DNA from 4 places in the Streptomyces sp. UG1 genome. Region 3 is predicted to be linked to each of the others. Evidence: riboswitches for the same ligand, from Rfam matches in the RefSeq annotation. Region 3 holds a riboswitch; each other region holds the start of a gene.
The links. A riboswitch is a leader RNA that binds a small molecule or an ion and turns the genes downstream of it on or off. The one in region 3 is predicted to bind cobalamin.
Positions count from the first base shown of each region.

Region 1: another riboswitch for cobalamin. It lies ahead of ACP4J3_RS28335 (ABC transporter substrate-binding protein); the one in region 3 lies ahead of ACP4J3_RS21400 (energy-coupling factor ABC transporter permease).
Region 2: another riboswitch for cobalamin. It lies ahead of ACP4J3_RS18055 (cobalamin biosynthesis protein); the one in region 3 lies ahead of ACP4J3_RS21400 (energy-coupling factor ABC transporter permease).
Region 4: another riboswitch for cobalamin. It lies ahead of ACP4J3_RS40715 (ribonucleoside-diphosphate reductase subunit alpha); the one in region 3 lies ahead of ACP4J3_RS21400 (energy-coupling factor ABC transporter permease).

Region 1 is NZ_JBNGGG010000027.1:53,104-60,406, reverse strand. It holds gene ACP4J3_RS28350 ((2Fe-2S) ferredoxin domain-containing protein) at 1-39, opposite strand, end outside; gene ACP4J3_RS28345 (ABC transporter ATP-binding protein) at 41-814, opposite strand; gene ACP4J3_RS28340 (FecCD family ABC transporter permease) at 811-1,824, opposite strand; gene ACP4J3_RS28335 (ABC transporter substrate-binding protein) at 1,821-2,852, opposite strand; cobalamin riboswitch at 2,909-3,096, opposite strand; gene ACP4J3_RS28330 (class I SAM-dependent methyltransferase) at 3,280-4,020, shown strand; gene ACP4J3_RS28325 (enoyl-CoA hydratase/isomerase family protein) at 4,081-5,139, opposite strand; gene ACP4J3_RS28320 (methylmalonyl-CoA mutase family protein) at 5,327-7,129, shown strand; gene scpA (methylmalonyl-CoA mutase) at 7,129-7,303, shown strand, end outside.
Region 2 is NZ_JBNGGG010000014.1:172,809-180,111, forward strand. It holds gene ACP4J3_RS18050 (cobyric acid synthase) at 1-884, opposite strand, end outside; gene ACP4J3_RS18055 (cobalamin biosynthesis protein) at 881-1,822, opposite strand; cobalamin riboswitch at 1,925-2,064, opposite strand; gene ACP4J3_RS18060 (hypothetical protein) at 2,183-2,404, opposite strand; gene ACP4J3_RS18065 (anion permease) at 2,463-3,707, opposite strand; gene ACP4J3_RS18070 (lysozyme) at 3,861-4,619, opposite strand; gene ACP4J3_RS18075 (class II aldolase/adducin family protein) at 4,827-5,516, shown strand; gene ACP4J3_RS18080 (alpha/beta hydrolase) at 5,742-6,869, shown strand; gene ACP4J3_RS18085 (hypothetical protein) at 7,039-7,303, shown strand, end outside.
Region 3 is NZ_JBNGGG010000018.1:129,863-137,165, reverse strand. It holds gene ACP4J3_RS21415 (ATP-binding cassette domain-containing protein) at 1-408, opposite strand, end outside; gene cbiQ (cobalt ECF transporter T component CbiQ) at 405-1,154, opposite strand; gene ACP4J3_RS21405 (energy-coupling factor ABC transporter substrate-binding protein) at 1,158-1,508, opposite strand; gene ACP4J3_RS21400 (energy-coupling factor ABC transporter permease) at 1,550-2,251, opposite strand; cobalamin riboswitch at 2,282-2,467, opposite strand; gene ACP4J3_RS21395 (DUF6086 family protein) at 2,960-3,304, opposite strand; gene ACP4J3_RS21390 (hypothetical protein) at 3,301-3,783, opposite strand; gene ACP4J3_RS21385 (hypothetical protein) at 3,805-3,954, opposite strand; gene ACP4J3_RS21380 (RHS repeat domain-containing protein) at 3,938-4,765, opposite strand; partial or broken gene ACP4J3_RS21375 (IS5 family transposase) at 4,814-5,755, shown strand; gene ACP4J3_RS21370 (MMPL family transporter) at 5,806-7,303, opposite strand, start outside.
Region 4 is NZ_JBNGGG010000047.1:61,498-68,800, reverse strand. It holds gene ACP4J3_RS40720 (ribonucleotide-diphosphate reductase subunit beta) at 1-54, opposite strand, end outside; gene ACP4J3_RS40715 (ribonucleoside-diphosphate reductase subunit alpha) at 54-2,411, opposite strand; cobalamin riboswitch at 2,536-2,676, opposite strand; gene ACP4J3_RS40710 (GNAT family N-acetyltransferase) at 2,729-3,235, opposite strand; gene mctP (monocarboxylate uptake permease MctP) at 3,308-4,918, opposite strand; gene ACP4J3_RS40700 (DUF3311 domain-containing protein) at 4,915-5,169, opposite strand; partial or broken gene ACP4J3_RS40695 (CstA-like transporter-associated (seleno)protein) at 5,218-5,385, opposite strand; partial or broken gene ACP4J3_RS40690 (carbon starvation CstA family protein) at 5,411-5,545, opposite strand; gene ACP4J3_RS40685 (GntR family transcriptional regulator) at 5,554-6,318, opposite strand; gene ACP4J3_RS40680 (extracellular solute-binding protein) at 6,624-7,303, shown strand, end outside.

The DNA.
Region 1 (7,303 bases), on a different contig from region 3:
GATCCGGCTGGGTACGGGCTGTTCGGGCGGTGTCGGCACGTCAGCACCGCCCGGCCGGCCGAAGGTAGCGGATCACCGGGTGGCCGGGGTCGTCGGTGACCTCGGCGCGGACGCCGTAGACCTGCTCGATGAGGGTGGGGGTGAGGACCTCGGCCGGGGTGCCCTCGGCGACCGCGCGGCCGGCGTGCAGGACGAGCAGGCGGTCGCAGTACATCGCGGCGAGGTTGAGGTCGTGCAGGGCGATCACGGTGGTGACCGGGAGGGCCGCGACGAGGTCCAGCAGGTCGAGTTGGTGCTGGATGTCGAGGTGGTTGGTGGGTTCGTCGAGGAGGAGTTCGCGGGGTTCCTGGGCGAGCGCGCGGGCGATCTGGGCGCGCTGGCGTTCGCCTCCGGACAGGGTGTGCCAGGACTGGCCGGCCCGGTCGGTCAGTCCGGTGCGCTCCAGGGCCGCGCGGACCGCCTCGGCGTCGGCGGCCGTGGCCGGGGTCCAGGCGCGGCGGTGCGGGATGCGGCCCAGGGCGACGACGTCGCGGACGGTGAGTTCGGTCTGGGTGTGGGCGTCCTGCTCGACGGTGGCGACGCGCCGGGCGGCGGCACGGCGGCCGACGTCGCCGAGCGGGCGTCCGTCCAGGGTGACGACCCCGGCGGTGGGTGCGAGGACGCCGGCGAGGAGTCTGAGCAGCGTCGACTTTCCGGAGCCGTTGGGTCCGAGCAGGCCGACGGTCTCGCCGGGGCGCAGGGCGAGGGTGACGCCGTCGACAATGACCCGGCCGGCGACACGCCGTACGACACCCTGGGCCCGCAGGCTCGTCATGCCTTCCTCCGTCCCCGGTAGAGCACGGCCACGAACGCCGGTACGCCGATGAGGGACGTGACCACGCCCACCGGGACCTCCTGGGGGTCGAGGAGGGTGCGGGCGGCGGTGTCCACCCACACCAGGAACACGGCTCCGGTCAGCGCCGTGACCGGCAGCAGGCGGGCGTGGCCGGAGCCGGTCAGGGCGCGGGTGAGATGCGGCAGGACCAGGCCGACGAAGCCGATCGCGCCGGCGCTGCTCACCAGCGCGGCGGTGAGCAGCGCGGTTCCGCAGAGCAGCACCAGCCGAGTGCGGGCGACGCGGACGCCGAGCCCGGCTGCGGCGTCGTCACCGAAGGCGAAGGCGTCCAGGGTGCGGGCGTAGCCGAGGCAGACGGCGAGGACCAGGGCCAGGACGGCGGTGCACAGCAGCACCTGCCCCCAGTCGGCGCCGGTGAGCGAGCCCAGCAGCCAGAACAGCACGCCCCGGGTGGTCTCGGCGTCGGCGGAGGTCAGCACGATGAACGAGGTCAGTGCGGAGAAGAGCTGCATGGCCGCCACCCCGGACAGCACGACCCGGTCCGTGCTGCCGCCGAGGAGATGGCTGAGCAGCAGCACCATCGCGAAGGAGAGCAGCGCGCCGAGGAAGGCACCGGCCGACAGCGACACCGCTCCCCCGCCGACTCCCAGCACCACGACGGCGACGGCCCCCGTCGACGCGCCGGAGGACACCCCGAGCACGAACGGGTCGGCCAGCGGATTGCGCAGCAGCGACTGCATGACCGCCCCGCACACGGCAAGCCCGGCCCCGCACACGGCGGCGAGCAGGGTGCGCGGCATCCGCAGGTTCCACACGATGCCGTCCCGCAGGGGCGCCAACGCGCCCTCGCCGAGCCCGAGATGAGCGGCCACGGACGCCCACACGTCGGCCGTGGAGATGTCGGCCGGCCCGATCGTGACCGCGACGGCGACCGACGCGAGCAGCGCGGCCAGTCCGCCGCCGGTCAACACCAGGGTGCGCACGCTCACTTGGCGAGCCCGAAGTCGCGCAGCCCCGCGGCGACCTTCTCGATCCCCTCGACCGTGCGGATGGTCGGGTTCATCGCCTGCCCGCTGAGCAGCACGTACCGCTTCTCCTTCACGGCGGTCAGGTTGCGGGTGGCGGGGTTGGTCTCCAGGAAGCGGATCTTGGCGCGGGCGCTCTCGGCGGTCTGCTGCCTGCGCGTCAGGTCGCCGATCACGATGACGTCGGGGTCGCGGTCGGCGACGGTCTCCCATCCCACCTGGGGCCACTCGTCGTGGGTGTCGGAGAAGACGTTCTTCGCGCCGACCGCGCGGGTGATGGCGCCGGGCGCGCCGCAGCAGCCGGCGAGGTAGGGCGACTGGGAGTTGGCGAACCAGTACATGAGGGAGACATCGGGGGCGTGCAGCCCGTCGGTGGCCGCGCGCACCCGCTGCCTCAGCTCGGCGACGAGCTTCTCGCCGCGCTCGTCGACGCCGAAGGCACGGGCCAGGTCGCGGATCTCGCCGTACACGGCGTCGAGGGTGAGCGGCTCGCTGCGCGATCCGTCGCCGCCGCTGTCGTTGTCCTTGCCCGTCGAGCAGTCGGAGGGCGAGACGTACGTGGGCACGCCGAGCTTCTCGAACTGCTCGCGGGTGGCGACGCCGCCCTTGCCGAGGGTGGAGACGAACGAGGCGGTGACCAAGTCGGGTTCGGCGTCCAGGACCTTCTCGAAGGAGGGGTTGTCGTCGGCCAGCCGGGTCACGGCCGCGTTCGCCTTCTCCAGCCCCTTCATCACCGGGTCCGTCCAGGTCGCCGTGCCCGCCATGCGGTCGGCGAGGCCGAGGGAGAGCAGGATCTCGGTGGTGCCCTGGTTGAGGGAGACGACGCGCCGCGGGGCGGACTTCAGGGTGACCTTGTGGCCGCAGTTGTCGATCGTGCGGGGGTAGCCCGCGCCGGCGGGCTTCGCGGTGTCCGCGTCGGAGGCGCCGCCGCCGCATGCGGTGAGCAGCAGGGCGGACGCAAGGAGAAGTGCGGGGGTACGGAGCACGGGCATGCCTCGGGTGTCGGGGCTCGTACGCGGAGCCTGGCCTACGGACGTCCTCCCCGCCGGGCGGCGGTGAGGTGCCAGCAGGTCTTCGGACTCGGGTTCGTCCGGTCGGGGCCGCCTTCCCGGTCTCCCAGTGGCGTTGTGAACCTGCCGTGCCCCGCCCGTCCCCCTCACCGCTGCGCGTCAGTTCCGGATTCCCACCGGATTCCCTGGCCTCGGTTGTGGCTCGACTGGCCTGATGAGGCTACCAAGTCCGTATGGCCGCCCCACCCGCCTGTACGGGAACCCGGGGCGAGGTCCGGATCTTTGTGGCTTCTGCCAGTACGGCCCTGCGCCGAGGTGCGGGAAGACTGCCCGCCACAGGCCACGGTGTGTCCCGGGGCGCGGGGGCCGACGCCGAGGGCATCGACGATGCACACGGGAGGACGACGCGGTGAGCGTGCAGCAGTACGACGAGATCGGTGAGGCGTTCGAGGGCTTCAAGTCCCTGCCGCTGACGCGGTATGCGGAGGTGCCCGGCTTCCTGGCCATGGTCGGGGACGTGCGCGGCAAGGCGGTCCTCGACCTGGCCTCCGGCACCGGCTTCTACAGCAGGGAGTTCATGCGGCGCGGCGCCGCGGAGGTGTTCGGCGTCGACATCTCCCGGGAAATGGTGGCCGCGGCGCGCGAGTTGGAGGCGCGTGAGCCGCTCGGGGTGCGCTACGAGGTGGGGGATGTCACCGAACTGCGGCCGATGGACCGGCAGTTCGACATCGCACTGGGGGTGCAGTTGCTCAACTACGCCCAGGATGTCGCCGCCATGGAGCGGATGTGCCGCAACGTGCACCGCAGCCTGTTGCCCGGCGCCGAGTTCTTCGTGCTGGCCCAGTCCCCCGACTACCGCCCCGACCCGTCGTCGCTGGAGAAGTACGGCTTCCGCTGTGAGCCGACCGGCGAGGAAGCCGCGACCGGGCCGCGTTTCCGGGTCACGGCGCTGCTGGACCCGCCGGTCAGCATCATCAGCGCCGCCCCGCGCCGCGAGGTCTACGAAGCGTCCCTGCGGGCGGCCGGATTCAGCGAGGTGACCTGGGTCCCGCTGGAGGTGTCCGAGGCCGGCCTGCGCGAGTACGGCGCCGACTTCTGGGCGGACTTCCGCGCCAACCCGCCACTGGAGATGCTGCGCTGCCGCGCCTGACGGCCGTCCGGGCCGGCGATCAGCCGCTCCGAGTCCGTCATTTCCTCCATCTCCTCACGGTCAGCCGGCGACGGCGAGCCCCAGTTCGCGCTCGCCGAGTGACGCGAAGAAGCGCTCCACGTCGGCTTCCGTGACCTCGGGGAGGGTGGCCGGCGACCAGCGCGGGGCGCGGTCCTTGTCGATGATCTGGGCGCGGACCCCCTCCACCAGGTCGGGGCAGGCCAGCGCCGCGCAGGAGACGCGGAACTCCTGGTCCAGGACCCGCTCCAGCGCGCCGAGCCGGCGGGCGCGGCGCAGCGCGGCCAGCGTGACCTTGAGGGCGGTCGGCGACTTGGCGAGCAGGGTCTCGGCGGCCTCCTTGGCGGCCGGGTCACCGCAGGTGAACAGCCGATCGACGATGGCCTCTACGGTGTCGGCGGCGTAGCACGCGTCGATCCAGTCGCGCCACTCGGCCAGTTCGCCCGGGGGCGGGGAATGCCGCGCATGCCGGGCGAGCGCGTCCCGTACGGGCGATTCGGCGAGGTCGGCGACCAGGTCGCCGAGCGCGGCGGACGGCACGTAGTGGTCGGCGAGCCCGCACAGCATGGCGTCCCGGGCCCCGATCTGCGCCCCGGTGAGGGCGAGATGGGTGCCCAGTTCGCCCGGCGCGAGGCCGAGCAGATGGGTGCCGCCGACGTCCGGGACGAAGCCGATGCCGGTCTCGGGCATGGCGATCCGGGACCGCTCGGTGACCACGCGGAACGCGCCGTGCGCGGAGAGGCCGACGCCGCCGCCCATCACGATGCCGTCCATGAGGGCGACGTACGGCTTGGGGTAGCGGGCGATCCGGGCGTTGAGGCGGTACTCGTCGCGCCAGAACGCGGCCGCGGCGGTGCCGTCGCCGTCGCGCGCGTCGTCGTGGATGGCGCGGATGTCGCCGCCCGCACACAGGCCGCGTTCGCCCGCGCCGGTGATCACGACGGTCTCGACGGCCGGGTCGTGCTCCCAGGCGGTGAGGGCCTCGTCGATGCGGCGGACCATCGCGTGGGTGAGGGCGTTGAGGGCCCTCGGCCGGTTGAGGATGATGCGGCCCGCCCGGCCGGTGGTGTGCAGCAGGACCGGCTCTTCGGCGGCGCTCATGATCTCGTTGGCCCCTTCCAGGTCACGGACGATCTTCCCGGCACCGTTATATAGTTGGACGTCCTAGTAAATCCACCGCCGAGGGTGCCACACTACGACCCGGAGACCCAGGTCACAGTGCGGAAGAGGGAAAGGTCACAGCCGTGCCCACTGCTGCTCCTTTGACGATCTGACCTAGCATCCGAGCATGACGGTCCTGCCTGACGACGGGCTCTCGCTGGCCGCCGAGTTCCCTGACGCAACCCATGAGCAGTGGCAACACCTGGTGGCAGGTGTGCTGCGCAAGTCGGGCAAGGACGTCTCGGGTACGGCCGCCGAGGACGCCCTGTCCACTGCGTTGGAGGACGGGCTTCGCACCCGCCCCCTGTACACCGCGCGCGACACCGCGCCCGACCCCGGTCTGCCCGGGTTCGCCCCGTTCGTCCGCGGCTCTCGCGCCGAGGGCAACACGGCCGGCGGCTGGGATGTGCGCCAGCGGCACACGGCGCTCACCGACGGCGTGGTGCTCGCGGACCTGGAGAACGGCGTCACCTCGCTGTGGCTGGTCCTCGGCCAGGGCGGCATCCCGGTGCCGGACCTCCGCCGCGCCCTGGACGGCGTCTACCTCGACCTGGCCCCCGTCGTCCTCGACGCGGGCGGCGACGTGGAGCCCGCCGCGCGCGAGCTGCTGCGGCTGTACGAGGAGCGCGGCGTCGCCAAGGAGGCGGCGCGCGGCAACCTCGGCGCCGACCCGCTCGGCCTTCAGGCCCGTACCGGAGAGTCCTCGCAGTTCGCTCCTGTCGCCTCGCTGGCGCGGCTGTGTGCCGAGGAATACCCGGGGCTGCGGGCGCTGACCGTGGACGCGCTGCCGTACCACGAGGCCGGTGGCTCGGCCGCCCAGGAGCTGGGCGCCTCGCTGGCGACCGGTGTCGCCTATCTGCGCCAGCTGACCGAGGCGGGGCTGCCGGTCGAACAGGCCTGTGCGCAACTGGAGTTCCGCTACGCGGCCACCGCCGACCAGTTCCTGACCGTCGCCAAGCTGCGGGCCGCGCGCAAGCTGTGGGCGCGGGTCACCGAGGTGTGCGGGGCGCCGAGCGCCCAGGTGCAGCACGCCGTCACCTCGCCGGTGATGATGACGCGCCGGGACCCGTGGGTGAACATGCTGCGCACGACGGTCGCCACGCTGGCCGCCGGGGTCGGCGGCGCCGACTCCGTGACGGTGCTGCCCTTCGACCACGCGCTCGGCCTGCCGGACGCGTTCGCGCGGCGCATCGCCCGCAACACCTCGACGATCCTCATCGAGGAGTCGCACCTCGCCCGCGTGATCGACCCGGCGGGCGGCTCCTGGTACGTGGAGCGGCTGACGGACGAACTGGCCCACGCGGGCTGGGAGTTCTTCCAGCGGATCGAGCGGATCGGCGGTCAGGCAGCAGCATTGCGCTCCGGACGCCTCGGCCAGGACCTGGCCAACACCTGGGAGGCGCGCACCGGCAAGCTCGCCAAGCGGCGCGAACCCGTCACCGGCGTCAGCGAGTTCCCGCACCTCGCCGAGCAGCCCGTGGAGCGCGAGCCCGCGCCCGAGGCCCCGTCCGGCGGCCTGCCCCGCGTCCGCCGCGACGAGGCGTACGAGGCCCTGCGCGCCCGCTCCGACGCCCACCTGGCCGCGACCGGCTCCCGGCCCCGGATCTTCCTGGCCGCCCTCGGCCCGGCCGCCGCCCACACCGCGCGCCTCACCTTCGCCTCGAACCTCTTCCAGGCGGGCGGCATCGAGCCCGTCACCGAGGGCACCTTCGAGGAGAGCGGCGCCACCGAGGTGTGCCTGTGCTCCAGTGACGCGGTGTACGAGAAGCAGGCGGAGGCGGTGGCCGGGCAGTTGAAGGCCGCGGGCGCCTCGCATGTGTTCCTCGCCGGGCGGCCCGGGAACCACCCCGGTGTCGACGGTTACGTCTTCGCGGGCTGTGACGCCGTCGCCGTGCTGTCCGCCACCCTCGACCGCTTGGGAGTGTCCTGATGGGAATCCCCGACTTCTCCGGAATCGAACTCGGGGAGCCGAGGGCCGACGTCGACGCCGACGCGTGGCAGAAGGCCGCGGGGAGCGACGGAACCTTCTGGGAGACCCCCGAGGGCATCGCGGTCAAGCCGCTGTACACCGGCCGTGACCTGGAGGGCCTGGACTTCCTCGGCA
Region 2 (7,303 bases), on a different contig from region 3:
GGCCGGTCCACGAACCGCACGACGACGCCCGGTTCGGCGGCGAGGGCGTCCACGTCGGTGAAGTTGGACATCAGGGGGACGGCACAGACGGCGACCCGCAGTACGTCCTCGCCGACGGGCGGGGCGAGGTTCGACTCCCGGACCGTCCCGCGCAAAGAAACGCGCAGCCCGTCCTCCTCGTCGATCCCGAGCCCGTGCCGGAAGGGCAGGACGCCGTAGGTGTGCCGTCCGGTGAGCCCGTGGAGCATGTCGAGGCCGGGTTCGAGCAGCGAGACGTCGCCGCGGAACTTGTTGACGAGGAACCCGGCGATCAGCCTCTGGTCCTCTTCCGACAGCAGCGCGACGGTCCCGAAGAAGGAGGCGAAGACACCGCCGCGGTCGATGTCGCCCACGACCAGCACGGGCAGCCCGGCATTGCGGGCGATCCCCATGTTCACGATGTCGGTGCGCCGCAGATTGATCTCGGCCGGACTCCCCGCCCCCTCACAGATCACCGCGTCATACGTGCCCCGGAGTTCGGCAAGACAGTCGAGCACGGTGCCGAGCAGCTTCTGCTGCCGCCCGCCGTGGTACCCGCGCGCGCTCAGCTCACCGACCGGCTTGCCGAGCAGCACGACCTGGCTGCTCTGCTCGCCACCGGGCTTGAGCAGCACGGGATTCATGAGTGCGGTCGGCTCGACGCGGCAGGCCTGCGCCTGCATGGCCTGCGCCCGCCCGATCTCGGCACCCTCTTGGGTGACGAACGAGTTGAGGGACATGTTCTGCGCCTTGAACGGCGCGACCTTCACGCCCTGCCGCACCAGCCACCGGCAGATCCCGGCCGTGACGACGCTCTTGCCGGCGTCGGAGGTGGTCCCGGCGACCAGCAGCCCACCGCCCGTCATGACGTACGCCCCTTCGCGACACGGCGCGCGGCGACACAGACGCCGAGCGCCAGCCAGCCGACGCGCTGCGACAGCCGTACGGCACGTTCGATGTCGGCCGTGCCGACGCTCCGCCCGGATGCGTTGAGCACGGGCCGGTGCTCGACCCGCCCGCCGTAGGACAGCGTCCCGCCGAGCCGGACCCCGAGCGCCCCGGCGAACGAGGCCTCGACGGGCCCGGCGTTGGGGCTCGGGTGCTTGGCGGCATCGGTACGCCAGGCCCGTACCGCTCCACGGGGATCACTTCCGGCGACGGCGGCGAGTACGGCGGTCAGCCGTGCCCCCGGCCAGCCGGCCAGGTCGTCGAGCCGGGCCGAAGCCCAGCCGTAGCGCCGGTACTTGGGCGACTTGTGCCCGACCATGGCGTCGAGCGTGTTCACGGCCCGGAACCCGAGGAGTCCCGGCACCCCGCCGACGGCCCCCCACACGAGCGCCCCCACCACCGCGTCGGAGGTGTTCTCGGCCACGGACTCCACGACCGCGCGCGCGATCCCGTCCGCGTCCAGCGCCTGCGGATCCCGCCCGCACAGATGCGGCAGCCGCGCCCGCGCCGCCTCGACGTCCCCCGCCTCCAGGGCCCGTCCGATGACCCGCGCCTCCCGGGCGAGTGAAGTCCCGCCGACGACGGCCCAGGTGGCGGCGCCGGTCAGCGCGACGGCAGCGGCGGGAGACGTACGTACGACACGCGCGGCGAGCGCCCCGGCGGCGACGGCGCCACCGGCGCACACGGCGGTGTGCATCACACCCCACGCGCGGTCGTCGCGCCACAACACCTTCTCGACGGCACCGGCGGCCCGGCCGAACGCGGCGACCGGATGCCCCCGGCGTGGATCGCCGAGCAGCAGATCGCCGAGGAGCCCGGCGGCGGCGCCGTACGCGAAAACGCGATCGGCTCGCATCGGGGTCAGCCGACCGTGAGGTCAGACGTGGGTCCGCAGTTGCGTGTCGAGCGGCAGGCGAGCATCGCGTTGTGTCCTCACTCAGGGTGTCCACGCCCTGGTTCGACGAGACCGGCGGTGAGAGTTCCTGGCTCCCGGGGCTTACTACCCCGGTGACAGTGGCGGGACCGCGCCGGATTCTCACCGGCTTCCTCTCCTGCCGCCGTACTTGGCCCCGGAAGTCCACCACGGCGTTGGAACGGGCGTCAACTTGCCGTTGACCTGCGACGGGAGAGTGTGCGAAGGCCCACACAGCAGTGAGGTGCGGGACGGTTGTCCGTCCCGCACCTCGGGTGCTTCAGGTGGTGCGTGTGGTGTGGTTCAGGCCACGATCAGATAGATCCCGTACGCCACCGCCGCCGCGCACGCCGCGAAGCACGTGTACGCGCCGGTGACCGCGAGGGCGGCCGAGCCGCCCTGGGCCGAGGCCTTCTCCTGGCGGGACAGGCCCGCGATGCCGAGGGTGAACAGGCCCACCAGGGCCACCGTGACCACGAGGCTGACGCCGAAGACGGAGCCGAGGGCCGCCCAGTCGATCTTCATGGTTCTTCTTTCCTGAGTAAGTCCGAGTGAGCCTGAGTGAGGGGAGTGACCGGGCGGGTCAGACCGTGGCCTGGGACGGCGCCGACTCGGTGGTCGACGCGGCCGGGATCGTGGTCGCCAGTTCCTCGGCCGCCGCGTTCGCGGGGACCGCCGGGGGCGGGGTCACGGCGGCGATGGCGGTGGTGACCACGCCGGGCGACTCCTCGCTCTCGTTGACGTTGGTGTGGTCGACGACCTCGCGGCGGGAGACCTTCCAGATCGCGGCGCTGGAGGCGATCAGGAAGACGGCGACCACGGCCGTGCCCCAGCTTCCGAGGCCCGTCACGTACTCCGCGAGCGCGGCGACCAGGGCGGCGGCCGGGAGGGTCAGGCCCCAGGCGACGAACATCCGGGTGGCCGTGGACCAGCGGACGACGCCGCCCTTGCGGCCGAGGCCGGCGCCCATCACCGAACCGGAGACGGAGTGCGTGGTGGACAGGGAGAAGCCGAGGTGGGAGGAGGCCAGGATGACCGTGGCGGCGCTGGTCTGGGCGGCGAAGCCCTGCTGCGGCTGGAGGTCGGTCAGGCCCTTGCCCATGGTGCGGATGATGCGCCAGCCGCCGAGGTAGGTGCCGAGCGCGATGGCCAGGCCCGCGGAGAGGATGACCCACATGGGCGGGTCGGAGTCGGGGGCGACGGCGCCGCCGGCGACCAGGGCGAGGGTGATGACGCCCATCGTCTTCTGCGCGTCGTTGGTGCCGTGCGCGAGGGACACCAGGCCGGCGGAGGCGATCTGGCCGCTGCGGTAGCCCTTGGCGGCGGCCTTGCCGTCGGCCTTCTTGCCGAAGGTGTACGTCAGGCGCGTGGCGAGCAGCGCGGCGATGCCCGCGACCAGCGGGGCGGCGATCGCCGGGATCAGCACCTTGGTGACCAGCACGTCGCCGTGGACCGCGCCGATGCCGGCCGAGGCGATGGTGGCGCCGATCAGACCGCCCATCAGGGCGTGCGAGGAACTGGAGGGCAGGCCCACCAGCCAGGTGAGCAGATTCCAGAGGATCGCACCGACCAACGCGGCGAAGATGACCTCGGGACGGATGCCGGTCTCGTCGACGAGACCTTTGGAGATCGTGTTGGCGACCTCCACGGAGAGGAAGGCGCCGACAAGGTTCAGTACGGCGGACATGGCCACCGCGACCTTGGGCTTGAGCGCACCGGTCGAGATGGTGGTGGCCATCGCGTTGGCGGTGTCGTGGAAACCGTTCGTGAAATCGAACGCGAGTGCGGTCACGACCACAATCGCGAGGATCAGCGAGAAGTTTTCCATTTACCCAGGCAATCGTTCGAGGTCATTGGCCGGACGAACGTAGGTAACCTGGGTGAACGAAAGGTGAACTGAGGGGGGCCGCACGGTGTCCTGGGGTGCCGGAAGGGGAGACCTTCGGTCCGCCGGTCGGTGTACGGCCCAAGCGTCGCCCGGCTAGTAGCCCCGGGCGAACTTCCTCAACTGGGCCATGGAGCCGTTGAAGAGATTTTGGTCACCCGGCAGGCTGCCGCCGTTGTCGTACTGCCAGAAGGTCCAGAACCGCCATCCGGCCGGCATCGTGCCCGCGGTCGAGGAGTTGTAGCGGGCTATCCACAGGGCGTGGTTGGAGGCGAAGGCGCGGCTGGTGCCGGTGCAGGTGTTCCACCAGTGGGTGGTGGTGTAGATCACCGGGCGGCGGCCGGTCAGTCGTTTCACCTCGTCGCTGAAGGACTGGATCCAGTTGACCATCTTCGCCTTGCTCAGCCCGTAGCACTTGTGCTTGCTGTACGGGTTGTACTCGATGTCGAGGGCGGGCGGCAGGGTCCAGCCGTCCGACCGCCAGCCGCCGCCGTTGCGTACGAAGAACGCGGCCTGGGTCCTGCCCGACGACTTGTTCGGCACGGCGAAGTGGTACGCGCCGCGGACCAGGCCCGCGTTGCGGGAGCCGTTGTACTGCCGGCCGAAGTAAGGGTTGCGGTAGGTGTGGGACTCGGTCGCCTTGACGTAGACGAACTTGGCGCCCTTCGCCTTCGAGCTCTGCCAGTTGACGTCCTTCTGGTGCGAGGAGACGTCGTGGCCCTTGGGCTTGCTCGCGGCCGCGGCCGGGATCTCGGCGAGGGCGGTTCCGCTGAGGGTGAGGGCCGCCACGGATATCGCTACGAGGCGGGAGCGGTGACGGGAGCGGTGACGGGACGGTTTGCGATCACGAGCCATATTTCCCCCCGGAATGGCGACGTGCACGACAAATCTCCCAGAGAGTACTGGAAGATCGTTGAATGCCGATCGTTCTCAGGCCAAGGGTGGGGCGAGGGTGATATGTCCCTGTGTGTGCCCTTCCGGACGCCGGTCTTCCCCTCTAAAGTGCGCCGCCCCGGCGGTGACTTGACGCGGTGTCCGGGGCCTGGCTGGCAGGATCGCCGCATGGGTGAGCAGCAGCGGGATCAGCGGGGCGTACGGCCCGAGGAGGCGGAGGCGTGGGAGACGCTGGTGGCGACAGCGCGGCGGACGGTGGCGGACGGGCTGGTCGTCGGGACGTCGGGCAATGTGTCGGTGCGGGTCGGGGAGACGGTGCTGGTCACGCCGTCGGGAGTGCCGTACGACCGGTTGTCGGCGGAGGATGTGACCGGGGTCGATCTGGACGGGCGGCAGGTGCTGGGGGCGCTGGTGCCGACCAGCGAACTGCCGATGCATCTGGCGATCTACCGCGCCACGGACGCGGGTGCGGTGGTCCACACCCATGCGGTGCATGCGACGGCCGTCTCGACGCTGGTGACCGAGCTTCCGTTGATCCACTACATGGCCGCGGCGCTGGGGGGACCGGTTCGTGTGGCTCCCTATGCGACGTACGGCACCCAGGAGTTGGCCGAGAACATGCTCCGGGCCCTCACCGACCGCACCGCCTGCCTCCTGCAGAACCACGGCACGATGGCCTGCGGCGCGACGCTGGACCAGGCGTATGACCGTACGGCCCAACTGGAATGGATGTGCCGGGTGTGGCTGACGGCCTCGTCGGTTCCGGGGCTGGCGCCGTCGTTGTTGTCGGAGGGGCAGGTGGCCGAGGTGGGGGAGCGGTTGCGGGGGTATGGGCAGCGGGGGCCCTCCGGGGGTTGAGCCGGGGATGCCTGCGGCGGCCTGTGCGGGGTGTGTGTGGGGGGGGCGTGGCGTCTGCGGGTGCGTTGTGGGTCGGGGCCGCGCGGAGGGTCCCGGGCGCGCATCTTTCAGTCCGTCCGGCGGGGCGCGTCGGAGCTGCAAACCGGCGGTGGGGGTGGGCTGCGTGCCTCACTCCAAGTCGGGCTCCCACTGGCCCCTCCCCGCCTCCGCCCGGACACTGGGTTCGTGCGCACTGTCAAAGCGACGGCCGCTGCCGTCACCGTGGCTCTGGCCGCCGGCGCTGCCAGCGTCGCCGCCGGGCGGTTCGCCAGTGGGGCCGCGCTGACGGCGCCCCCGGGCAGGCCCCTGCCCACCGAACCCCGGCTGACCGTGCACGCCACGGCCGCCGGGCAGGTCGCGCTCACCCGCGACCTCGCCTCGCTGCGCCCCGGCACGTACGGGCTGTCCGGCGACGGCTCGCACGCCGTCGTCGGCCCCGTGCTCGCCGCGGCGAAGCACTCCGCCGACACCGTCGTACGGCGGCTCGAACGCGTCACCCACGGCACCCTGCAGCCCGGCGACAGCGTCTGGCTCACCCCGAACGTCCACGTCGGCGACCCGAGCGCAGCCCTCGGCCTCGACCACGCCGACGTCGACGTCCCGGGCGAACTCGGCTCCCTGCCCGCGTGGTTCGTACCCGGTGCGCGGGACACCTGGGTCATCGCGGTGCACGGGCTCGGCACCACCCGCGAACAGGCCATGAACGTCATGGAGTTCCTCAGCGGCCGGCACTTCCCGGTCCTCGCCCTGGCCTATCGCGGCGACCTCGGCGCGCCCCGCCCGCCGGACGGGCTGAACCATCTCGGCGAGACCGAGTGGCGGGACCTGGACGCGGCGATGCGCTACGCCGTGCGCCACGGCGCCGGGCAGCTCGTTCTGCTCGGCTGGTCCACCGGCGCGACGATGGCGCTGCGTGCCGCCGCGCGCTCGGGGCTGCGGGACCGCGTCTCCGGACTCGTCCTCGACTCCCCGGTCCTCAGTTGGGAGACCACCCTGCGCGCCCTCGCCTCGGCCCGGCACACGCCGAGCGCGCTGCTGCCGCTCGCGGTCCGCGCGGCACAGGGCCGCACCGGGCTGAGCGCAGATCGTGCCGCCGACGGCGACGCCGTGGACCAGCTCGCGGTGCCGACCCTGATCTTCCACGGGCCCGAGGACAGGGTCGCCCCATGGCACCTGTCGCGCCGCCTGGCCGACGCCCACCCCCACCTGGTGACCCTCCAGACGGTCGAGAACGCCCCTCACGCGGCCATGTGGAACGCCGACCCCGCCTCCTATGAAGAATCCCTGCGGCGCTTCATGACTCCGCTCATGTGACCCCGGCGGCACCCCCGCACGGACCGGTCCCACAGATTCCGTTTAAGGCCGTACCACTGGCCTGTTATCGGCCCCCAGCCGCTCGCAGAACCCCGTGCGTTGGCCATCCCCGTCGCCCCTCGTGACATTCCGTTTGGGTTTTCGGACCGTCAACCGGAAGACTGCACCCGTGACGTCCCGTATCCCGCGCGACTCCAGGCTTCGACTCGTCCGCCCGCGACCCCTGGCCGCCGCCCCCAGAGCTGTGAATCAGCGGCGCCCGCGCCCCGCCGCGCCCCGCCCCCCGGAAGGCACACCCGCCCAGGCGGAGCTGGCCAGAATGGCTCGCTCCGGTCTGGCCGCCGCGGCCCGTGTCGCCCACTGGGCCGACGCCGCGCTGCGCCCCGGCCGCGACGGCTCGAACCCCGACGGCAAAGGCACCCTCTCCGACGCGA
Region 3 (7,303 bases):
CAGGGCGGCGATGTCCAGCGCGGCCAGCGCCTCGTCGACCCGCGCCCGCACCTCGGCGTCGGGCAGGCCGAGGTTGAGCGGGCCGAAGGAGACGTCCTGGCCGACGGACGCGGCGAAGAGCTGGTCGTCGGGGTCCTGCACCACGAGCTGCACGGTCGTGCGCAGCCGGGTCAGCCCCTTGCGGTCGTACGTGACCGGCGCACCCTGGAGCGTCAACCGCCCCTCGTACGGCCGGAGCCCGCCGCTGAGCAGCCGCATCAGCGTGGTCTTGCCGCTGCCGTTGCGGCCCAGCAGCGCCAGCGCGCGCCCTTCGGGCACGTCGAAGTCGAGGCCACTGAGCACGACGGGGCCCTCCTCGTAGGCGTAGGACGCGCCCCGCAGGGCGACCAGTGCGGTGGGCTCGCTCATGACAGGGCCTTCTCCAGTACGAGGGTGAGGGCGGCCAGCGCTGCGAGCAGGGCGCAACTCGCGGCCGTGAAGCGGACGGAGACCCGGGCCTCGGGCACCAGGACGCGCAGGGTGCCGTCGTAGCCGCGCCCGGCGAGCCCTGCCTGCAGCCGGGATGCCCGGTCGAAGGACCGCACGAAGGCGGTGGCGCCGAGCCCGGCGAGCGAGCGCCAGGTGGCGGCCCGGGTGGTGTGCCCGAGCCGGGCGGCCTGGGCGTCCCGCACGCGGCGCACGGAGTCCAGGAGCAGGAAGCTCATGCGGTACGTCACCAGGGCGACGTCCACCACGGGCGCGGGAACCCCGGCCTTGACCAGGCGGGGCAGCAGGTCGGACATCGGGGTGGTGAACGCGAGCAGCAGCACTCCGAGGGAGGCCGCCGAGGTGCGCAGCAGCAGCTCACCGGCCCGCAGCGGACCGTCGGCGGCCAGGGACACCAAGCCCTCCGGCCCGCCGACCTGTACCAGCAGCGTGGCCGCCCCGGTCACGCAGAAGCCCAGCGGCACGCGATAGGCCCGCCACAGCCGCCGCCCGGGCACGCCCGCCGGACCCAGCAGCACGGTGAGCGCGGTGACCAGGACCAGCGCGGCGCCCGGCCAGGGCGGCAGCGAGATCGCGAGCACGGTGAGGCCGAGTCCGAGCACGGCCTTGTCCACGGGGTGACGGCGGCGCCAGCGGCTGCTGTGCGCCGCCGCGTCGATCGGCAGCACCCGTCAGACCCCGTCGGCCTTCGACTCCTCGGCGTCCCGCTGTCGCTCCAGTGCCCGCTGCTCGCCCTGCCGCCGGCCCCGGCGCAGACCGAAGTAGTAGGCGAGGACCCCGGCGCCGAGGGCCGCCTGGAGGGAGAACAGCGCCGACTCGATCTCGCCGGACGGCGGCTCGTACAGCGGCGAGAACCAGGGCTCGTAGTCCGGCTCGATCTCGGTGATCGCCGTCTCCGCCTCGCCGTCGGCCCCCGTGAACGGCTCTTCCTTGTGGTCGCCGAGCCCGAGCGCGAGCGGCAGCACGGCGAGTGCGGCCACGACTGCCAGCAGCAGGATGTTGATCTTCGTGTTCCTGCTCATCGTCTTCTTGCCCACCGTCTTCTTGCTCGTTGTGTTCTTGCTCATGGGGCCACCGCCTCGCTTCCGGACCGGGACTGCTTCCTGGCGAGGAGCACACCCAGCCGGGTCAGTTCGCCCTTGCTGGACTGCACCAGCAGCCGCATCACGAGCACCGTCAGCAGGCCCTCGCTCACCGCGAGCGGGATCTGGGTGACGGCGAAGATGGAGCCGAACTTGCCGAGCGCGCCCAGGAATCCGCTGCCCGGGTCCGGGAAGGCGAGCGCGAGCTGGACGCTGGTGACGCAGTAGGTGGACAGGTCGGCGACGAACGCGCCGAAGAAGACGGCGACCATCAGCGGCGCGTCGTAGCGCCGCAGCAGCTTGTAGACGGCGTATCCGGCCCAGGGGCCGACGATCGCCATCGAGAAGACGTTCGCGCCGAGCGTGGTCAGGCCGCCGTGTGCGAGCAGCAGCGCCTGGAAGAGCAGGGTGATGGTGCCCAGGACCGCCATGATCGGCGGCCGGAACAGGATGGCGCCGAGCCCGGTTCCGGTCGGATGCGAGCAACTGCCGGTCACCGAGGGCAGCTTCAGCGCGGACAGGACGAAAGTAAAGGCCCCGGAGGCGCCGAGGAGCAGCGTGCTCTCGGGATGCTCCCTGACCTCACGGGTGAGCGAACGGACTCCGTGGACGACGAACGGCGCGGACGCGACGCCCCAGGCGACCGCGTGCGCCGGAGGGAGGAAACCCTCGGCTATGTGCATGGCTCGGCAGACCCTCTCCAGCACCTCGTGGATGGTTGACGCGCCTTGGCCGGTCTCCTGGCTGACGGGTACCACCGCCCGCGCTCCGCCTTCCCGGGTCCCGAAGAACCCAGTGGCTGCCCGTGAGGGCCGGAGCCGGACTTCCCGATTCACAGTGGCGAGGGCCGCACCGGCATCACACCGGATTTCCCGTTCACCAAGGCGTGGTGACAGTAGTGCCCGCGCAGGGTGACTGACAAGCACGCACAGGGGGCGCGAAAGGGGACCTGCGGCGTTGGGTGGAACGGCGCAGGCCGTCGGGCCACTGATGCCCGTCGAAACCCACTGCGGGCCAGGGCGGCAGATGTCAGAACTGATGTCAGGGCCCTCGTGGAGTCACTGCTGGTAGTCAGCCGCCGGAGCCGTCGTGGCGCGCCCTGCGTCTTGCCCCTGCTGCGCAGACAGCCTCCGGTTTTGGCCGGAGGGTGTCTGAGGCTGGGCGGAAGCTCGGGCATCTGCGACCTGCCGCAGTTGACGAAGCCAAGAAGACGGCAGGAGTGCCGGCCCTGGCGGTTCACCGATCAGCGGTAGGGCTGCAGGACCGCTGGAATCGCCGCTTGGTGGGTGTGATGGGGGACCCGGCTGGAGCCCTTCCCTGAGAGTCGTCACACGCGACTCTGGCACCGGTCATGGAACTCACCGACCACCCCGGTGTCCTAGCAGTCCCGATCACTCGAAGCCTGGCATCGTCCGGGGCAAGGAGTCAGGAACGTCCACGGCGGGTGAAATCGATCCGCCAGCCCTGGAGACGAGGACGGCACACACCTCAAGAATCCCTTGGAGCATTCCTCGGAATGCGAGGTTGTTCGTTCTCTGTACGGCTGCCGAAAGCACAGACGTGAAAGCTTCGAATTTTTCGGCGTCGATATGACACTCGTCCTCGACGATTGGTTCGACGCCCGAATCCACTCCCAGAATCCGTGATGCGATTCCCACTTGCCCGACGAAAACCTCGGCAACCTGATTTGCGGGGTTCCACACGTCCCGATCCGCGATCATCACGTAGCAGCTCACTGGGCCCACCTTACTCGAACTTCCACGCCGGGATTGTTCGCCTTCCACTGCCCGATGGCCTGCTCAACGGCGGCCTTGAACTCGGGAGTTGCCCCTGGCGTGGTGAAGTCCATGCCGAGTTTGGCGTTCTGCCACCCCTCCAGGTGGGACCGGGCCTCCACGTAGGAATCAAGCTTCTTGAACACGTGCTTCTCGACCCGGCGTTCGGTGGTGATCCGCGGGTCCTGGCCGGTCGCCTGCTTCTCCTCCCACAGGGTGTCTCCCTCCACGCGGTCGATGTCCGTGATGGTCTTCGACCAGTCGTTGGGATCGTCGACGATGTAGTTCGTGTCGCCGTCGACCGGCGGCCTTTCCCTGTTGGTCATCCCGTCGGCCGGGTCGCACTTCACGAGCCCCAACGGATCTGTCCAGGCAAGCGGATTCTGGACCCAGGCTACGGGGTTCGGCGCCGGCCCGAGCCCGAGGGGATCGGCGCTCATGTAGCGAGCGGTCGCCGGATCTTAGTGGCGATTCAGGTTGCTGCGGGTACGCCAGGCCAGCTCGCCTTCCATGGTGACCAGCTCCCTCGGTGTACCGACAAGGTCGGTCACGATGGCGAAGAAGCGTGTGTCGACGGCCTGTGGGTTGTCCTGGTCAAATGCACGTTCCACCTGGGTGAGGGGGGTGAGCCCGTTGTACTCCAAGCTGGTTGCCGTCCCAGGTGAATACGGTCTCCTCGACCACTTGTCCACCAGCGTCAAGGCGCTGTTTGGCACTGCGACGCCCCAGCGGGTCGTAGCGGTAGCGCCAGACCGTGCCGTCGGGCGTTGTGCAGGAGACCAGACGGCCTTCGGCATCCCAGGCGTATCGCCACACATCCGGCTTGCGGGACAGGCTAGTCTTGCGACGCTCGATGACACGGTCGGCCTCGTCGTAGGTGAATGTCCAACGACCAGCCGTGGTCAGGCGCGTTCCGGTGTACTCACGTGCGCCGACGGCGTCCTCGCCGTGTGTCTGCGGCCAAGTCGCGTGAGCAAGGTTGCCCGCAGTGTCGTACGCGTAGGTCTCGGTCCAGTCCTGCCCGGTCACCTGCGTGATACGGCCAACGCGGTCGAGGCGGAGGCGTCGAGTGCCATCGAGATGGTCGGTGAGGCTGGTGAGGTGACGTATGGCCAGCGCCCAGCGGCCGCAGAACTGACCGAACACATCCGCCAGTTCACCCGAACCCATCTCCATCCCCGACATGACCAGGAACTGGAAACCGTGCCCCTGCTGCGCGGTGATCGAGAAGTAGCCCGTCTCCTCCAACTCGTTGATCGCAGCGATCAGGCCGCGCGGATCGCCGTCACCGCCACGTGACCGGGCCACAATGCCCTGCGCCGGAGGCACCAGGAACGCCCCTTCACTGCCCACATCCACCGCGACTCCACACGGCACGCCGATCTCCGCGAGGGTCTCATCCAGAAGACGGGCACCGTACACACGCCGGAACTCCCACCGACCGCCCTCACCTAGGGCGCGTATCGAGTCGTGATCAATTTGCGGGATGTGCCTTCGTGGCACCCGTACCTGCCGATCGGCGAGTACGGCCCGTACCCCGAGCGACTGCGGCAGCAGTTCGAGGGCGTGATCTGGCGGTTCAAGACGGGCGGGCAGTGGCGGGAGATGCCGACGGAGTTCGGCACCTGGTCGACCGTCCACAACCGCTTCCGGCAGTGGCGTGACGCCGGCGCCTTCGAGGCCCTGCTGGAGGGCCCACCACCCGAGCCCACCACGACGCGGCCGGGATGCACCTCGACGAGGACGTCGTCACCGCCCTGGAGAAAGCCGCGGCCGAGGAGGAGAAGGCCAGGTCAAAGGGGGCGGCCTCGAAGAGCAAAACGGGCAAGAGATCGAAAGTGATCCCGCACTGGAAGAACGACGACGCATCCGGCGTCGGAGGAAACTCCGCCTGAAGGCCGCCCTCCTCGGACGTTCCAGAGGCGGGCAGACCAGCAAGGTCCACCTCGCCGCCGACCGCAAGTGCCGCCCGCTGGCGTTCATCCTGACCACAGGCCAGCCAGCGGACAGCCCGCAGTTCATCCCCGGGCTGAAGAAGGTACGGGTACGCGGGCCCGTCGGCCCCGCATCCGGCCCGACGCGGTCGCCGGGGACAAGGCGTACTCGTCCCACGGAAACCGCACCCCACCTGCGTAAACGCCGTATCAAGGCGGTCATCCCGGAGGAGAAGGACAGGCCGCCAACCGGAAGAAGAAGGGCTCCAGAGGTCGCCGACCCGTCAGCCACGACGCCGATCTCCACAAGGAGCGGAACACCGTCGAACGCCTGATCAACAGGCTCAAAGCATGGCGAGGCATCGCCACCCGATACGACAAGACTCCCGACAGCTACCTCGCCGGTCTCCACCTGCGCGCCTCGATGATCTGGATCAAGGCCTCACCAGGACCACCCGATGATCACGACTCGATATGACCCAGGTGACGCGCTGAGGTGCCGGACGCCAAGGGCGGGCAGGAGTTGAGTCAACGGTCAACCAGCCGTGGACGCGGGGCCTCACCCGTGGATTCCGCGTCGGTGTCGTCGGTGTCGACCGGGCCGCGGGGAAGCATCCGGTCCAGCCACTTCGGCAGCCACCAGTTGGTCCGGCCGAGGAGTGTCATGGTCGCCGGTACCAGCACCATGCGTACGACCGTGGCGTCGATGAAGATCGCGGTGGCCAGGCCGAGCCCGAACATTTTGGTGGAGGGGTCCTCGGCGACGGCGAAGGACAGGAAGACCGCCACCATGATGAGGGCGGCCGAGGTGATGATCCGGGCGGTGCCCGAGACGCCCTCGACGATCGCCGTGCCGTTGTCGCCGGTGCGCAGGTACTCCTCGCGTACGCGGGAGAGGAGGAACACCTCGTAGTCCATCGACAGGCCGAACAGGATGGCGAAGAGGAACATCGGGATGAACGACACGATCGGAACCGTCGCTTCCAGCCCGATGAGTGCGCCTCCCCAGCCCCACTGGAAGACCGCGACCATGATGCCGTAGGCCGCGCCGATGCTCAGCAGATTCAGCAGTACCGCCTTGAGCGGTACGAGTATCGAGCGGAAGACCAGCATCAGCAGCAGGAACGACATCGCCAGCACGGCGGCGACGAACACCGGCAGGCGTTGGCTGGTGCGTTGGCCCACATCGGACAGGCTCGCGGCGGCGCCGCCGACGTGAGCCCTGGCCGGGCCGTGCCCGATCGCCGTGGGCAGCACGTCGGTGCGCAGCCGGGCGATGGTGTCGGTAGTGGCCTTGTCCTGAGGGCTGGTGGTCGGGAACACCACGAGGGTCGCGATGCCGGTGGCCCGATCGATGTGCGTCGGCGCGACGGATGCTATGCCCGGATCCGCCGCGACCGCCCCGACGAGTCGGTCCAGCACTCCCGGATCACCGGCGGGGTCCGCGGCGATGACGAGGGGACCGTTGGTGCCCGGGCCGAATCCCTCAGCGACGAGGTCGTAGGCCCGGCGCTCGGTCCGGCTCTGCGGCAGCGAGCCGTCGTCGGGCAGGCCGACACGCAGGCCGAGCACGGGCAGCGTCGCCGTCAGCAGCAGCCCCGCCGCGCCGACCGCGTACGGCACCGGGTGACGGCTGACGTGCCCGATCCAGCGCCGCCACCCGGCGGCGGGGGCGGCGCCCGCCGCCGGGTCCCGCCGCCGTGCGAGTCGGCCCAGCCTCCTGGTCCGCAGAGCCCGTCCGACCCGGCCGACCCGGGCCAGGCGCGGGCCCGCCGCGCCGAGGAAGGCCGGCAGCAGCGTCACCGACGCGACCACCATGGTCAGAACGACGATCGAGACGGCGAGCCCGCCCACCGTCATGAACGGCACGTTCGCGACCGCCAGGCCGAGGATCGACACGACGACGGTGCCGCCGGCGAAGACCACCGGCCGCCCCGCCGTGGCCACCGCTCGTCCGGCCGCCTCGTGCGGATCGAGCCCGCGCGCGAGGTACTCCCGGTGCCTGGCGAGCACGAAGAGCGCGTAG
Region 4 (7,303 bases), on a different contig from region 3:
GCGCAGAGTCAGCTCGAAGCCCGGGTCGAGCAGGTTCTGGTTACGGGTGGTCATTACTGGCAGGCCTCGCAGGACTCGGGGTTTTCCAGGGAGCAGGCGACGGCGTCTTCGGGGGCCGGCTGCTGTACGGGGATGGTGGCCTGGGCGGCGCGGGCGATGCGGGTCGCCGGGCGCGAGCGCAGGTAGTACGTCGTCTTCAGGCCCGATTTCCAGGCGTACGCGTACATCGAGGAGAGCTTGCCGATGGTCGGCGTCTCCATGAACAGGTTCAGGGACTGGGACTGGTCCAGGAACGGGGTCCGGGCGGCGGCCATGTCGATGAGCCCGCGCTGCGGGATCTCCCACGCCGTGCGGTACAGCGCCCGTACGTCCGCCGGGATCCAGGCGAAGTCCTGCACCGAGCCGCCCGACTCGCGCAGCGCCTCACGGGTGCGGTCGTCCCAGACGCCGAGCCGCTTCAGTTCGTCGACCAGGTAGGAGTTGACCTGGAGGAACTCACCGGAGAGCGTCTCGCGCTTGAACAGGTTGGACACCTGCGGCTCGATGCACTCGTACACGCCGGCGATCGACGCGATGGTGGCGGTGGGCGCGATGGCGAGCAGGAGGGAGTTGCGCATGCCGGTCGTGGCGATACGGCTGCGCAGCGCGGCCCAGCGCTCCGGCCAGGTGAGTTCGACGCCGTAGTGGTCGGGGTGCAGGACCCCCTTGGCGGTACGGGTCTTCTCCCAGGCCGGCAGCGGACCGCCCCGCTCGGCGAGGTCGGCCGAGGCCTCGTACGCGGCGAGCATGATGCGCTCGGCGATACGCGTGGAGAGGTCCTTGGCCTCCGGCGAGTCGAAGGGCAGCCGCAGCTTGAAGAAGACGTCCTGCAGCCCCATCGCGCCCAGGCCCACCGGCCGCCACTTGGCGTTCGACCGGCCCGCCTGCTCGGTCGGGTAGAAGTTGATGTCGACGACGCGGTCCAGGAAGGTGACGGCGGTGCGCACGGTGGCGTCGAGCCGCTCCCAGTCGATGTCGCCGGTCGCCGTGTCCACGAAGGTGCCGAGGTTGACCGACCCCAGGTTGCAGACCGCTGTCTCCCCGTCGTCGGTGACCTCCAGGATCTCCGTGCAGAGGTTGGAGGAGTGCACGACATGGCCCGGCAGCGCCGTCTGGTTGGCGGTGCGGTTGGCGGCGTCCTTGAAGGTCATCCAGCCGTTGCCGGTCTGCGCGAGGGTGCGCATCATGCGGCCGTAGAGGTCACGGGCCGGGATGGTCTTCTTCGCGAGCCCGGCGGCCTCCGCCTTGCGGTACGCCGCGTCGAACTCCTCGCCCCACAGATCGACCAGCTCGGGCACGTCGGAGGGGGAGAACAGGCTCCACACCTCATCGGCGTTGACCCGGCGCATGAACTCGTCCGGGACCCAGTGCGCGAGGTTCAGGTTGTGCGTACGGCGGGCGTCCTCACCGGTGTTGTCGCGCAGCTCCAGGAACTCCTCGATGTCGGAGTGCCAGGTCTCCAGGTAGACCGCGGCCGCGCCCTTGCGCCGGCCGCCCTGGTTCACGGCGGCGACCGAGGCGTCGAGGGTCTTCAGGAACGGGACGATGCCGTTGGAGTGCCCGTTGGTGCCGCGGATCAGCGAACCGCGGCTGCGGATGCGGGAGTACGCGATGCCGATGCCGCCGGCGTGCTTCGAGAGGCGGGCGACCTGGTGGTAGCGGTCGTAGATGGAGTCCAGCTCGTCGAGAGGGGAGTCGAGGAGGTAGCAGGACGACATCTGGGGGTGCCGGGTGCCGGAGTTGAACAGGGTGGGGGAGGAGGGGAGGTAGTCGAGGCGGCTCATGAGCCCGTAGAGCGCGGCGACTTCGTCCACGGAGCGGGGGGTGTCGTCCTCGGCGAGGCCCGCCGCGACGCGCAGCATGAAGTGCTGGGGCGTCTCGATGACCTTGCGGGTGTGGGGGTGGCGCAGGAGGTAGCGGCTGTGCAGGGTGCGCAGGCCGAAGTAGCCGAAGCGGTCGTCGCCCGCCGGGTCGATGAGCGCGTCCAGCCGGGCCGCGTGGACGCGCGCGAACTCGGCGGTCCGGTCGGCGATGAGGCCCTCCCGGTGCCCGACCGCGACCGACTCGGTGAAGGACGTCACGCCCTGCGAGGCGGCCTCGGCGGCGATGGAGATGGTCAGCAGCCGGGCGGCCAGCCTGCTGTAGGCGGGGTCCTCGGAGATGAGACCGGCGGCCGCCTCGGTGGCCAGCTCGCGCAGCTCCGTCTCGTCCGCGAGGGCGGACCGGCCGCGCAGCGCGGCGGCGGCGACCCGGCCGGCGTCGGCGTCGGGGAGGTCGGCGGTCAGCTCGGTGAGGGTCCGCAGCAAAGCGGTTCCCGGAGCGTCCTCGTTGGTCGGGACGGCTGAGGCCGGGTCTGCTGGCGCGATGGTCACGTGGGGGCTCTCCCTCGCTCGGCACGGGGGCCTTGCGGAGGGCAGGGGCAGCTCACGAGCGCACGCGGCGTCGCGTCCACCGGCCCATTCCACGAGGCCCGGACGTCAGGGCGCACCGGCCGGGTGGCCGGGCGCGCTGTCGGCAGGTCCTCGGACTGACTCCTGTGCACGGCGTTTTTCGGGAACGGACATGCACAAGTACACCGTTGCGGGACAGTTCCGGATTCGCACCGGATTCCCCTGCGGCGACAGCGAGGAAGAGCATACATCTTGTGCTCGCCCGCCACGCCACCCCCAGATGTTGTGTCGCGGTGGTTTCAGAGCGTCAACTCGTAGGTGAGGAGAGTGATGTCGTCCAGATGCGGGATCGGGTTCCAGTCCCGCTCGGGTGTGCGGACGAAGCCCATGCGTTCGTAGATGCGGTGAGCGCCGTGCATCGTGCGCTGGGTCGACAGCACGATCCGTACGCAGCCCTGCGTGGCCCGTGCACGGTCGACGCAGGCGCGTACGAGGGCCTCGCCGGCGCCCCGGCCCCGCGCGTCGTGCGCGACCGCGAGCATGCGGATCTCGGCCTCGCCGGGGGCGGCTATGTCGGCCATCGGGCCGCCGCTCGGCACGAAGGTCACGCCGCCCAGCAGCCGGCCGCTCTCGACGGCCACCAGCACCTCGGCGGCGGCCGCCCGCTTGGCCACGTCCCTCAGCTCGGCCAGGTATGCGTCACTCTCGCCGAAGTCGAGGAGGCCGTCCTGGAGGTAGGCCTGGGCGGTGATCTCGCCGAGCCTGTCGTATTCGCCGGGTTCCGCCTGCCGGATCGCGATGTCCATGCGGGCGAGTCTGCCGGACGGGTACGACAACGGGCCGCCGGATTCCTCCGGCGGCCCGTCGGCGTCAGGTGCTCAGTGGGACGATCCCGCGGTCGCCGGAGGCAGTTCCACCTGCACGCCCGGGTCGCCCGCGTCCGCCGTGTAGTCCTCCAGCCTGGTCTCGTCGACGCCCTCGGGCGCCTTCGCCGCCTTCAGGACGAAGGTCAGGACCACCGTCACCACCACGTTCAGCACGAACGCCGTCAGACCGATGTAGCCGATCTCACCGATGCCGGGGATCTCCGCCGAGGAGCCGCCGAAGTGCTTCTGCGTCGGGGAGGCGACCCCGTACGCGGCGACCGTGCCGTAGATCATGCCGACCGCCCAGCCGCCCAGCAGCGCCCAGCGGTGGAACCAGCGGGTGAACAGGCCGCCGACCAGGGCCGGGAAGGTCTGCAGGATCCAGATGCCGCCCAGGAGCTGGAAGTTGATGGCGACCGTCTTGTCCATCGCCAGGACGAAGACCAGCGCACCCACCTTCACCAGCAGGGAGACCAGCTTGGAGACCTTGGTCTCCTGCTCGGCCGTGGCGTCCGGCCTGATGAAGTCCTTGTAGATGTTGCGGGTGAAGAGATTTGCCGCCGCGATGGACATGATCGCCGCAGGCACCAGGGCGCCGATGCCGATCGCCGCGAAGGCCACGCCCGCGAACCAGTCGGGGAACATGTTCTCGAAGAGCTGGGGGATCGCCAACTGGGGGTTGGCGACGATGACTCCGGCCGCGATGGCCATGAAGCCGAGCAGCGCCAGCATGCCGAGCATCAGGGAGTACAGCGGCAGGATCGTCGTGTTGCGGCGGATCACTTCACGGCTGCGCGAGGACAGCGTCGCCGTGATCGAGTGGGGGTACATGAAGAGTGCCAGTGCCGACCCGAACGCCAGCGTGGCGTACCCCCAGTGCCCCGCCGCGGGCGGGATGAGCCCGCCCACACCGTTCTCCGTGTACTTCTTGTCCGCCGCGGCGAAGATCTCGTCGAACCCGCCCAGCTTGATCGGGATGTAGATGATCGCCACCGCGATGACGATGTAGATCAGCGTGTCCTTCACGAACGCGATCAGCGCGGGCGCGCGCAGCCCGGAGGAGTACGTGTACGCGGCCAGGACGCCGAAGGCGATGAGCAGCGGCAGGTCCTTGATGAACCAGTTGGTGTTCTCGCCGCCGCCGATGCCCATCACGTCCAGGACGGCCTGGATGCCGACGAGCTGGAGCGCGATGTACGGCATCGTCGCCAGGATGCCGGTGAGGGCCACCGCCAGCGACAGGCCCTTCGAGCCGAAGCGGCCGCGCACGAAGTCCGAGGTCGTCACATAGCCGTGCTTGTGGGAGACCGACCACAGGCGGGGCAGGAAGGTGAAGATCAGCGGGTAGATGAGGATCGTGTAGGGCACCGCGAAGAAGCCCGCCGCGCCGGCCGCGTAGATCGCCGCCGGGACCGCCACGAAGGTGTACGCCGTGTACAGGTCGCCGCCGAGCAGGAACCAGGTGACCCAGGTGCCGAACGACCGGCCGCCCAGGCCCCATTCGTCCAGGGTGTTCTCGTTGGCGGCCTTGCGCCAGCGCGCGGCCAGGAAGCCCATGACCGTGACGAGCAGGAAGAAGAAGATGAAGACGGCGAGTGCGACGCCGTTCACGCCGTCCTTCACTTGCCACCTCCACGTCGTGCGCGCTGGTCACGCTGCCACAGTTTGTACGCGATCATCGTCAGCGCGGTGGAGATGAGCACCCACAGCATCTGGTACCAGTAGAAGAACGGAATGCTGGCGAACTCCGGATCGGGCTTGGCGTACGAACCGACCCACAGCATCGCCACGAAGGGCGCGACGAGACAGAGCGCGATGACGACCCGTACGGGCGTCACCACCGGCCCTCTGTTCGCTTCTGATGCATCTGACATCTGACGGCTCCGTCCCCTCACTGATCGCCACAGAAACGCGCAGGCAATCTAGGTGACGGTGCACCGACAGCGGAAGACCCTGTCCGCATACCGGATGTGGAGGAATGGTGTGTACGGCGGCCGCGGGTCGTTCTCCTGACGGTCGGTCCGCATCCGCTCGAAGTCGCGCCGGGTGGGCACCCTCGCGTCCGGGTGCTCGCTCCGTACATGCGCGGCATAGCGGTCGTATGGCGCCCGCCAAGGAGAACACCTTCTGCCGGCTCGCGGTGAGCGTCACGGTGGCGTCCCGGGCGAGCGGAACCCCGGTGATCCAGGCCCACTTCAGGCGCCCCGACTTCACCAGCGGCGTGGTGCAGACCGCGAGGGCGACGGCCGCGAAGTGGCCTAATCCTGCGGCCGCTTCAGCCGCGCCACGAACTTGTAGCGGTCCCCCCGGTACACCGACCGCACCCACTCCACCGGCTGCCCCTCCCGGTCCAGCGAGTGCCGGGAGAGCATCAGCATCGGCAGGCCCACGTCGGTGCCGAGCAGGCCCGCCTCGCGCGGGGTGGCCAGCGAGGTCTCGATGGTCTCCTCGGCCTCGGCGAGATGGACGTCGTAGACCTCGGCGAGCGCGGTGTAGAGGGAGGTGTACTTCACCAGGCTGCGCCGGAGCGCCGGGAAGCGCTTCGCGCTGAGGTGGGTCGTCTCGATGGCCATCGGCTCGCCGTTGGCCATGCGCAGTCGCTCGATGCGCAGCACCCGGCCGCCGGCCGTGATGTCGAGCAGGTCGGCGAGGCGGTCGTCGGCGGTGATGTAGCCGATGTCCAGGAGCTGGGAGGTCGGCTCCAGGCCCTGGGCGCGCATGTCCTCGGTGTACGAGGTGAGTTGCAGGGCCTGCGAGACCTTCGGCTTGGCGACGAACGTGCCCTTGCCCTGGATGCGTTCGAGGCGCCCCTCGACGACCAGCTCCTGAAGGGCCTGGCGCACGGTCGTGCGGGAGGTGTCGAACTCGGCCGCCAGCGTGCGCTCGGGCGGGACCGGGGTGCCCGGCGCCTGGGTCTCCGTCATGTCGAGGAGGTGCTTCTTCAGGCGGTAGTACTTGGGCACGCGGGCGGTACGGACGGCAGCGCCGTTCTCGTTCTCCGCACTGCTGACGTCGGTGCTCATGCTTCGCCTTCCCGGCTCCGGATGCGGGTCACATCGTGATCCCTTCTGTATACCTTCGCCGCCACTTTTGGTCTAGTCCATAGCGCTGAGTGGTCTAGCGGCGAGATTACTCCGGCGCCGGGGATTTCGCTGGCTTCTTACTTAAAGGTTCCTGCATATGTAGGTCGCATAACGGCTGGTCAGGGCCCTTTCGATGACCCTTGACAGGGCTTTTGGTCTGGTCCAAGCTCCCCGTACTGGTCTACACCATTGGTCCAGGTCCCGGCCCGTGGGCGGGAGGTGTGGGCATCCCTGAGGAGGGTGGCGTGAAGCGCAAGCTGATATCCGCGATCGGTGTCGCGGGCATGATGATCTCCCTGGCGGCGTGCGGGGGCGACAACGGGGACGGCGGGGACAAGGCCGGGGCGGACGGCTACGAGGGTCAGACGCTCACCGTGTGGGTGATGGACGGCTCCTCCCCGGACCAGTGGCAGAAGGACGTCGCCGCGGCCTTCGAGAAGAAGACCAAGGCGAAGGTCGAGTTCAAGATCCAGCAGTGGAACGGCATCCAGCAGAAGCTGACCACCGCCCTGTCGGAGGAGAACCCGCCGGACGTCTTCGAGATCGGCAACACCCAGACCCCGGCGTACGCCAAGACCGGCGGCCTCGCCGACCTCGCCGACCTGAAGACCGAGATCGGCGCCGACTGGACCGAGTCGCTGAACGAGTCCTCCGTCTTCGACGGCAAGCAGTACGCGGCGCCCTGGTACTTCGCCAACCGCGTCGTCCTCTACAACAAGAGGATCTGGGCCGAGGCGGGCATCAAGGACACCCCCAAGACCCGCGACGAGTTCTACGCCGACCTCGAGCAGATCGGCGAGAAGACCGACGCCGAGCCGATCTACCTGCCCGGCCAGAACTGGTACCACTTCGTCGGCCTGGTGGTCGGCGAGGGCGGCGAACTGGTCAAGAAGGACGGCGACAAGTGGGTCTCCAACCTCGCCGA